4 regions of the Glutamicibacter sp. GQ173 genome follow, and region 1 is predicted to be linked to each of the others. Evidence: riboswitches for the same ligand, from Rfam matches in the RefSeq annotation. Region 1 holds a riboswitch; each other region holds the start of a gene.

Region 1 (2,195 bases):
GGGCATTGCGGACTCGATCATCAACATGGCCTTCGGTGCAATTGTCATCGGCGCAGCCCTGGCAGCGGCCCTGGCCTTCGGGCTTGGCGGCCGCGAAGCAGCAGCTCGCACCCTGAACAAGATCGATACCGACAAGCTGAGCTCCAACGGCCCGGATTCGGCACCACCGGCACCGCCGACGTCGCCAGGCATATAAACATCCCGAACAGAACCTAAGGGGACATCAGGAGCGTCGCGGAATCCACCGAGGATTTCGCGGCGTTTCTGCGTCTGGGCCCAGCCCTAAGCCAGGCGAAGTGGCAGCGGAGCTACAGCGCCGGGCGGATCCGTTCTTAGCCGGGCGTAGGTGTAGACGTCGATGCGTTCACCGTTGACAAGGAATTTGCCCCGCTCGGTTCCTTCACGCAGAAAACCATTGTTTTCGGCTACGCTGCGTGAACCGGGATTATTGGCCCGCAGGCCAAGCTCCAAGCGGTAGAAATCAAGATCATCAAAAAGATAATTCGCCAGTGTGGCAACTGCCCTCGCAGTGAGCGAACGACCGCGATACTCCTGATGCATCCAGTACCAAATCCAAGCATTGGCATTTGAATGATCCAGAGTCCCGCAAACAAGCCCGATCAACCGGTCATTGGCAGTGATCGCCAACGGGAATTGGCTTTGTTCGCCGTTCAACAGGGCATCCACGTAGGCCCGTGCCTTTTCCGGCGTATCGGCATCGCCTTGGCGCCGCATATCCGGATGGGAAATGAACGCCTCGTATACGGAGCCGGCGTCCAACGCGCTGAGCTGCCTCACGCTAAATTCCTCGGCAACGCCTGTTGCCCGGACGCTGACAAGCCCTGCAGGCTTGCTTGCGCCGTGGCCTGTGAGCGTGCCTTGGTGAAACAGCATCTGCCACTCGCCTTGCTCGCGGAACCATAATGAGCTGCGAAGTGCCGGGCGACGGCCGCTGGCCTTCCAGCGCAACTGGATGAGGTTTTCTGATAGCCGGATGGCCAAGGGCTCGCTAACGCGCAACCGCTCGGCGGAAGGATCTTCAGTAGCCAGCAATTCTATGACTTGGTCCCTGTCGTACGTTCTTCCGCTTGCGCCGATTTCAAAGAAGTTCTCATGCAGGATTTCGCCAAGCAATTTTCGGTTGCCACGCAGCGAGGCAGTGAGCAGCTGCTGTTCCAGACCGGCAACCGCTCTGAACAGTTGAGAATCGACGGGCAATTCTGCGGGATATTCCTGTTGCGCCATGTCCGTAAGTACATCACAAAAGATGACGGGACTAAGTCAACAGCAGTTCGCTTTTCAGGGCTGGCTCATGCTTATAATCGCAAATACTCCGCGGGAGCCTGAGACCGACCAGGCTGAGAGGGCACTGAGCCGACCGCTACACCTGATGCGGGTCATGCCGCCGTAGGAAGGAAGCGTGCCACTGTGCATGTCAACATTGTTGGCTCCGGAATCATCGGCCTAGCCACCGCATTCGAGCTCAGCTCACGCGGCCACACCACCACCATCATCGACCCGGCACCTGGCCAGGGCGCCAGCTACGCAGCAGCCGGGATGCTGGCCCCAGCAGCCGAAACCGTCTGGGGCCAAGGCCCCCTGCACCAGCTGCTGTCCGCATCCAGCGCCCGCTACCCCCAGTTCATTGATCGCCTGGAAGCGGCCACGGGCGTGCGCCCTGACTACCTGCAAAGCACAACCCTGGTCGTCGCGGCTGAACCTGCCGACCGCGAAGCGCTCCACGATCTAGTGGAGCTGCAGAACTCATTGGGATTGTCCGCCGAAAAACTGTTGCCGAGCCAAGCCAGGTCCTTGGAACCAGCCTTGGCCAGCAATATCTCCGGGGCGGTGCTCTGCGCTGAAGACCATCAGATCGATCCCCGTTCCGTCGTGCGCATCCTGCTCCAGCATTTTCACAATGACCTGGTCCATGAGCAGGCCGAAGAGCTGGTCACCGAAGGATCAGGCACCTGCGCCGTTCGCACGGCCTCAGGAAAAGTTTTCGCAGCCGATCAAACCATTATCGCCACCGCGCTGGGCACGGTGAAGGGACTGGGCAAGCTGCCATTGCGCCCAGTGCACGGTGACATCCTGCGGATTCAAAGCCCGCCGGGCCCCGCCCTGCTGTCCAGGATTATTCGAGGCATTGTCCACCGGCAGAACGTGTATCTGGTTCCGCGCAAGGACGGCAGCCT
Region 2 (2,195 bases), 370 kb from region 1:
CATCCAGCCGATGTTCTACCACGATCAGCGTGGCGCCACTGAGCTGGGCGGCGTTGAGCGCCGCATCGCGCAATGGCCCGATGCCTTCCGGGTCGACGTTGGCTGTGGGTTCATCGAGCAGCATCAGCCCAGGCTGCATGGCCAGGATTCCGGCCAAGGCCAAGCGCTGCTTTTGTCCGCCGGACAGGTCCTGGGTGCGGTGGTCCATGGGCAGCATGCCCAGCCCCACCGCGTCCAGGGCCTCGGGAATTCTCTGGCGGATGATGGCCGGATCCACTGCCAGGTTTTCGGCGCCAAAGGCCACATCGTCGGCGACCCGGCTTTGCACCACCTGGGTCTCCGGGTCCTGCTGCATCAGCCCCACCGGGTGTTCCCGGGCGAATGCGTCTGACCCGTCGATGAGCAATTGACCGGCGATCTGCTCGGCCCCATCGGCTTCCAGCAGTCCGGCCAGGGCATGGAGCAAGGTTGACTTGCCTGCCCCGGACGGGCCTATCAGCAGCACCTTTTCGCCGGAGTTGATCTGCACGTCAAATGCCGAGATGGCAGGTTGTGAGCGTTCCGGGTGCTGCCAGCAAAAACCCCGGGCAATGATCTCGATGCCTCGCCGAGTTTGTGCCGTGGCACCGGTGTTAGCCACCGAACTCATTTTGCGGCCAGTTTTCCGGATTCAAGGTGGGCGCGGCGGCTGGCCAAAGCGCTCAACGCGCCGGTCTTGGCCAGGCCGCGGGTTGCCAGCCAAGACAGCAGCCCTGCAACAATCAGCCCGGAGACACCGGTAGCGATCACGTGGAACAACTTCAGCGCCGGGGTGTATTCAACGTAGTAGGCCATGATGTAGGCCTCGGAAATACCTGCGAAAAGTCCAGAGAAGAGCCCGGCAAGCAATGCCACGCCCAAATTCCACTTGCGGTAGCGGAACGCGGCAAAGACCAGTTCAGCACCCAGACCCTGGACAAGGCCAGACAGCAGCACGGTCAGGCCATAATGCGAACCGAGCAGCGCTTCGACCACCGCTGCCAGCAGCTCGCAATACAGGGCCGCGCCGGGCTTGCGGATAATCAGCGCGCCAAGCACTGCTGGGAAGAGCCAAACGCCGGTGAGCAGTGCTGCCGCCGGCGGGAAAGCCGCAAAGGCCAGCGAGAACAGCCCATAGCCTGCGCCCCAGGCCCAGAAGATGACGCCCGAGGCGACGGCGATGACCGATGCGGTGACGATGTCTACGACGCGCCATCCAGAACGCTGATTTGCTGCTGATTGATTCATTGGTGGTCCTCCTATATCAAGGAGGGGAGATGTACGGATTCAGGGCACAATGGGCCCGATCCGCATCCGAGATGCTCGACTTCCTTCGCCGGTACTAGCCGGAGCAGGTTCGAGGGTCTGCGATCTATCGCACTCTCAGCGTCTTGCGACTCCAGTTTCGAAGTCTGACGCTCCCCTGTCGGAAAATTACTGCCCACTTACCATACCGCAGGTATGCTGGGCAGAGGAACGATAAGTCACGACGTTGAAGCGAGGGCAAAATGAATACAGTGCAGAAACTTGCCACCACGGGTATTTCCATTGGCGCCGGTTTTGTCGGCAGCAAGCTGGTTGACCAGCTGTGGAAGGGTTTCACCGGAAACAAGGCACCCCGCAAGGGCAGTGAAGAAGCCGCCGAGGCTTCGCTGCGCCAGGCTCTCGGATTTGCGATCTTCTCGGCCATCGTGGCAGCCACCATTCAGGTGCTGGCAGACCGCGGTAGCAACAAGGTAGTCGCACGCTTTAGCAAGTAGCGCACACAGCACGGGCATCCCGCCGTCGGCGGGATGCCCGTGCTGTGTTGTCCTAGTCTTCAGATTTTCCGGTTGCACCCGAGGTTGCATCGAAGGTTCCGGTGGGCGGGGCGCTGCTGGTCTTGTCCACAATCTGCTTGAGCTCATCGGCATAGAGCGAGTCCTTGGCAGCGTGCTTGGTCCGGTAGCCGGAGCGCCCGATCATATGAGCCGAGACCGGTGCGGTCAACAACTGCATCCCCCATGCCAAGAAGAGCACGGGAACCACAGCCCAGCTGCGCAGATGAATCGCCAGCCCGGTAAAGATCAGCAAGAACCCGAGGACCTGGGGCTTGGTTGCCGCGTGCATGCGGGTGAGCATGTCGGGAAAGGTCAGCAGGCCGATACCGGCAATCAGTGACATGAGGCAACCGGCAA
Region 3 (2,195 bases), 210 kb from region 1:
CACCATCACCTGAACATCGTACTTCCACGCGCGCTTGGTCAATTCGGCAAGGGTATCAAGTTCAGCGAATTGGGCCGCATCATTGGCGTCGGCAATGGATCCCGGACGCAGCCCGTCGCCCAATGAGAAGGCCACGTCGTACTGCGCAAAGATTTCACACAGCTCGTCAAAGTGCGTGTAGAGGAAATTCTCCTGGTGATGAGCCAGGCACCATCCGGCCATGATGGATCCGCCGCGCGAAACGATTCCGGTGACGCGGTTGGCTGTCAGCGGGACATAGCGCAAGAGCACGCCGGCATGGATGGTCATGTAGTCCACGCCCTGCTCGCATTGCTCAATGACGGTGTCCCGGAAAATCTCCCAGGTCAGGGCGTTCGCTTCGCCATTGACCTTTTCCAGTGCCTGGTAGATCGGCACGGTGCCGATGGGGACCGGCGAATTTCGAATGATCCATTCGCGGGTGGTGTGGATGTCATCGCCGGTCGAAAGGTCCATGACAGTGTCTGCGCCCCATTTGGTGGCCCACTGCAATTTGGAGACTTCTTCAGCGATGGAGCTGGTCACTGCTGAATTGCCGATATTCGCATTGATCTTTACGAGAAACGCTTTGCCGATGATCATCGGTTCGGATTCAGGGTGGTTGATATTCGAGGGAATGATCGCTCGTCCGGCGGCAAGCTCGCTGCGCACCAGCTCTACATCGCATTCTTCGCGCAATGCTACATAGCGCATTTCCGGGGTGATGACTCCAGCACGAGCGTAGTGCATTTGAGTCACTGCTGCCCCGTCTACGGCCTTGAGCGGCTGAGCGGAACGTCCAGCCCACTCATCGCTGGCAGTACCGCGGCGGACCGCTGAACGCCCATCGTCATGCAGGTTCCGCTCGCGTCCCGCATATCGCTGCACGTCTCCACGCTCAAGTATCCAAGATTCCCGAAACGGTTTCAGTCCCTGCGTTGGTTCGCTTCCCGGCCCGCTGGTGCGATACACAACCACCGGCTCGTTGGGCTGGCCATTGGGGGAGTCCGCAAGCTGGATCTGCGTAACCGGAACTGAAATCCCATCGGCTTCGCGGAACGCGAGAGAGTGGGCGGAATGCTGTTCAAATTGTTCCATTGAGAAACTCACTTCCTTCGCCGGCATTACCCGGACAGGTTCAACGGTCGCGGACAGCTGCAGTCCGATCTCAGCCCTTGCCATGGGGCTCCCGTGTGGTCGCAGATGACACTAGCACGAAAATTTCTATCGGAGGCAAACAGTCCACAAGGTGACGATCGGCCAGCGAAATGTTTTTTGCGAAGCGAGGATGAAATTCTGGCCATATTCGGTCCAGAATAAAAGTTCTGGGTAAACGAAAAGAGAGACAATCTGCAATCAGATTGTCTCTCTTATTTCGAGCCCCCTGCCGGAATCGATCCGGCGACCTCGTTCTTACCAAGAACGCGCTCTACCACTGAGCTAAGGGGGCAACGAGTAAATACTCTACACAGGTTTCTGACGTTTGCAAAATCCTGAATGGATTTGTAGCTGAGGTCACAAGCGTACTACTCAAGCCCGGAATGCGGGCGGTGGGTCACTGCCTGCGGAAGTTTTCCAGGCACCAGTATTCGATCAGGGGAAAAGTCTATTGGCGCCACAGGGATCATCGATTTATTCTGGCTCTTCCGACCGCATTAGGGGCGTTCTTGGGGCTTGCCCATTCGCACCCGGAGCCGTTGCAGCATTCCTGCTGTGTTTGAAGGGTGCCGGGCTTGCTTGCCATGCAAATTAGAAGTGAATTAAGGGGGCGGATAATTGCAGGCTGATCACCAAATTCCCCTCAGTGAGCATCGTCACCAAAGCACTTTTGTGCCACTGGTTGTGCCGCGTGAGTGCCTAAATCGCCAATAACCGAATCTGACTAGTGGTTATTCTCCCGACTGGTGTCGAATTAGAGGGTTGAACGCCGATTTTTGTTTGTGCGCGAATCCGTGTAGAGTATTTACTCGTTGCCCCCTTAGCTCAGTGGTAGAGCGCGTTCTTGGTAAGAACGAGGTCGCCGGATCGATTCCGGCAGGGGGCTCTGAGTGAGAAGCTTTCTTGGCTTCTACTGGATTGCTTCTCACTTGTGGCGGCGTAGCTCAGCTGGTTAGAGCGCACGACTCATAATCGTGAGGTCCCGGGATCGAGTCCCGGCGCCGCTACAGATTTTGCCC
Region 4 (2,195 bases), on a different contig from region 1:
TTGACCTGAGTCTGGCGTGAGACGTATTCGCAGCGGAAACTCTTGTTGGGAGGAAGCCATGTTGCGGCATCCTTGTCGCCTTTAGCCGCGTTAGTCGGCCCGTCCGAGGCCATGAGGTTTAGCGGGTCATTGGCGAATTCGAAACGAGCTTCCTGGTCCCAGCGCTGGGCGCCCTTTTGCCAGGCATCTGACAGCGCGACAACGTGGTCGATCTGAACTGCGGTGCTGGTTTTCTGGCCCCGAACAAAATTGATGGTGGTGTTGGTATACGGGTCGTGGAAAGTTCCGCTGAGCACTACGCAAGGCTTCGACGCTGATTTGTATTTCACGTGTTCCAAGTCGCGAGCCAGGATGTCATTGCGGGCATCGCAACCGTTGCGGTCCGGATCCTTCCAACCCTTGCTGAACTTTTCCCGTTCATAGCCAGTCTTGGGGGCACGGCCCTTGACGTCGATATCCGCGAGCAACTCAAGCGAGTCAGCATAGCTGGCGCGTTGCTCCGCGCTGTTGTGGGTAGTGTCAGCCTGCGCGTCGGGAACTCGATACTGCTCGATGGAATCAAGAGTTGAGCATCCAGTGAGGGCAAGGGATGAAGCGATGAGTGCAAATGAGATTGCGCGGCGCAGCAGCTGCATGCAGAAGTACGACTCCTAGGAAAGCGACAGTTGGCAAGGGGGACAGGCCCTTAGGAAACTATATGAAGCGGGGTGGACCATTTAGCTGCGTCCATGCCGTGTTTTAGTGTGAGATCGGTGTGAACCAGTTCTGGCGATCATGTCGAGACCTGATGGCTATCGAGTTTCTGTTCCTCGATATGCATTGGTCAACTCAGTTTCCGACCTCAAGGCCGATTTATCTGTATCTTGTCGGGAAAGCAGCGAAGTGGTGGCATGGGTTTCCTTGCGTTGTGCAAGTCTAGCTGCCGAATGGAGCCGGGAAATCACGGTTCTAGATGGCGCTCAACCCCGGGTTGTCCAAGAACCGAGTGCTGATACGCGCGGGATTCATGAAGTAATGTTCTACAGCTAAGCCGTGCGTGTGCTACTAATGGGAGCAGTGACACGGGGTGCCGCAGGGCGGCTGAGAGAACACCCGTTGAACCTGATCCAGTTAGTACTGGCGAAGGGAATGTCCTGGATTCTGCGTATGTGTGCACCCGAAGTGCTTGAACCGTCCGCGTCTTTGGTCAAAAATCCATTCGCCAACAGACGCCGTCAAGGAGTTCAAACAAGATGAGCACGGACACCCAATCACCAGCAACCCCCATTGCCCTTCCATTTGAAGAGCAGGTCATTCTTGTCACCGGCGGAGCCCGAGGGCTCGGTGCCGCCATCAGCAAGGCCTTCCTCGCAGCTGGCGCGAAAGTCGTCATCAATTACAACTCTTCGGAACAAGCAGCCAATGATCTCGTCGCGCTCTACCCGAATGATGCAGTAGCCATTCAGGCTGATGTTCGCAACGAATCTGCGCTCAAGTCGATGGTGGCTGAAGCCGAAGATCATTTTGGACAGCCGGTGACTACTCTGGTGAACAATGCCTTGGTGGATTTCTCCTTTAACGGCGACGCCCGCTCCACCGCCGAAGCGATTTCCGCCGCAGAGCTCAGTGCCCAGTTCGCCGGATCGGTGCTGGCTCCCGTAGCTGCCATCCAGGCTGTACTGCCGGGAATGCGGCAAACAGGATTTGGCCGCATCATCAATATCGGCACCAACCTATTCCAGCACCCGGTGGTTCCGTACCACGACTACACAGCCACTAAAGCTGCGCTGCTGTCCCTGACCCGTACCTTCGCTGATGATCTTGGGCCAGAAGGAATCAACGTCAACATGGTTTCTGGCGGGCTCCTGCGCACCACCGACGCCTCGGCTGCGACCCCCGAGGCAGTATTCGACCTGATCGCCTCGGGAACGCCATTGCGTCGAGTCACCACGCCAGCGGAACTGGCCGATACCGTCCTGTTCTTCGCGTCCCCGCTCTCTCGTGGGGTTACAGGTCAGAACCTTATCGTGGATGGCGGGCTGGTGAAGGGATGAGCCAGAAGAAACAGGTACATCTGAATCTGTTCCTCTATGGAACCGGGCATCACCAAGCGGCCTGGCGTGCCGAGGACTCGGCGGCCGAAGAGCTTCCCGATACCCAGTACTACATCAAGCTGGCCCAGCTGGCTGAGAAGGGGCTGTTGGACGCGGTGTTCT

What was found. A riboswitch is a leader RNA that binds a small molecule or an ion and turns the genes downstream of it on or off. The one in region 1 is predicted to bind thiamine pyrophosphate.
Region 2: it holds a riboswitch for thiamine pyrophosphate, as region 1 does, so the genes downstream of both, AC6CHO_RS03310 (ECF transporter S component) here and thiO (glycine oxidase ThiO) in region 1, are expected to answer to the same signal.
Region 3: it holds a riboswitch for thiamine pyrophosphate, as region 1 does, so the genes downstream of both, thiC (phosphomethylpyrimidine synthase ThiC) here and thiO (glycine oxidase ThiO) in region 1, are expected to answer to the same signal.
Region 4: it holds a riboswitch for thiamine pyrophosphate, as region 1 does, so the genes downstream of both, AC6CHO_RS08270 (3-oxoacyl-ACP reductase) here and thiO (glycine oxidase ThiO) in region 1, are expected to answer to the same signal.

Annotation. Positions count from the first base shown of each region.
Region 1 is NZ_JCAXDT010000001.1:328,440-330,634, reverse strand. Features, by position in the region: gene AC6CHO_RS01490 (mechanosensitive ion channel) at 1-196, shown strand, start outside; gene AC6CHO_RS01485 (GNAT family N-acetyltransferase) at 283-1,245, opposite strand; TPP riboswitch at 1,326-1,431, shown strand; gene thiO (glycine oxidase ThiO) at 1,429-2,195, shown strand, end outside.
Region 2 is NZ_JCAXDT010000001.1:699,308-701,502, forward strand. Features, by position in the region: gene AC6CHO_RS03305 (ATP-binding cassette domain-containing protein) at 1-649, opposite strand, end outside; gene AC6CHO_RS03310 (ECF transporter S component) at 646-1,266, opposite strand; TPP riboswitch at 1,330-1,453, opposite strand; gene AC6CHO_RS03315 (DUF4235 domain-containing protein) at 1,527-1,778, shown strand; gene mnhG (monovalent cation/H(+) antiporter subunit G) at 1,831-2,195, opposite strand, start outside.
Region 3 is NZ_JCAXDT010000001.1:542,288-544,482, reverse strand. Features, by position in the region: gene thiC (phosphomethylpyrimidine synthase ThiC) at 1-1,116, opposite strand, end outside; TPP riboswitch at 1,112-1,221, opposite strand; tRNA gene AC6CHO_RS02575 (tRNA-Thr) at 1,397-1,468, opposite strand; tRNA gene AC6CHO_RS02570 (tRNA-Thr) at 1,991-2,062, shown strand; tRNA gene AC6CHO_RS02565 (tRNA-Met) at 2,110-2,183, shown strand.
Region 4 is NZ_JCAXDT010000004.1:119,187-121,381, forward strand. Features, by position in the region: gene AC6CHO_RS08265 (HNH endonuclease family protein) at 1-635, opposite strand, end outside; TPP riboswitch at 1,053-1,146, shown strand; gene AC6CHO_RS08270 (3-oxoacyl-ACP reductase) at 1,233-2,033, shown strand; gene AC6CHO_RS08275 (NtaA/DmoA family FMN-dependent monooxygenase) at 2,030-2,195, shown strand, end outside.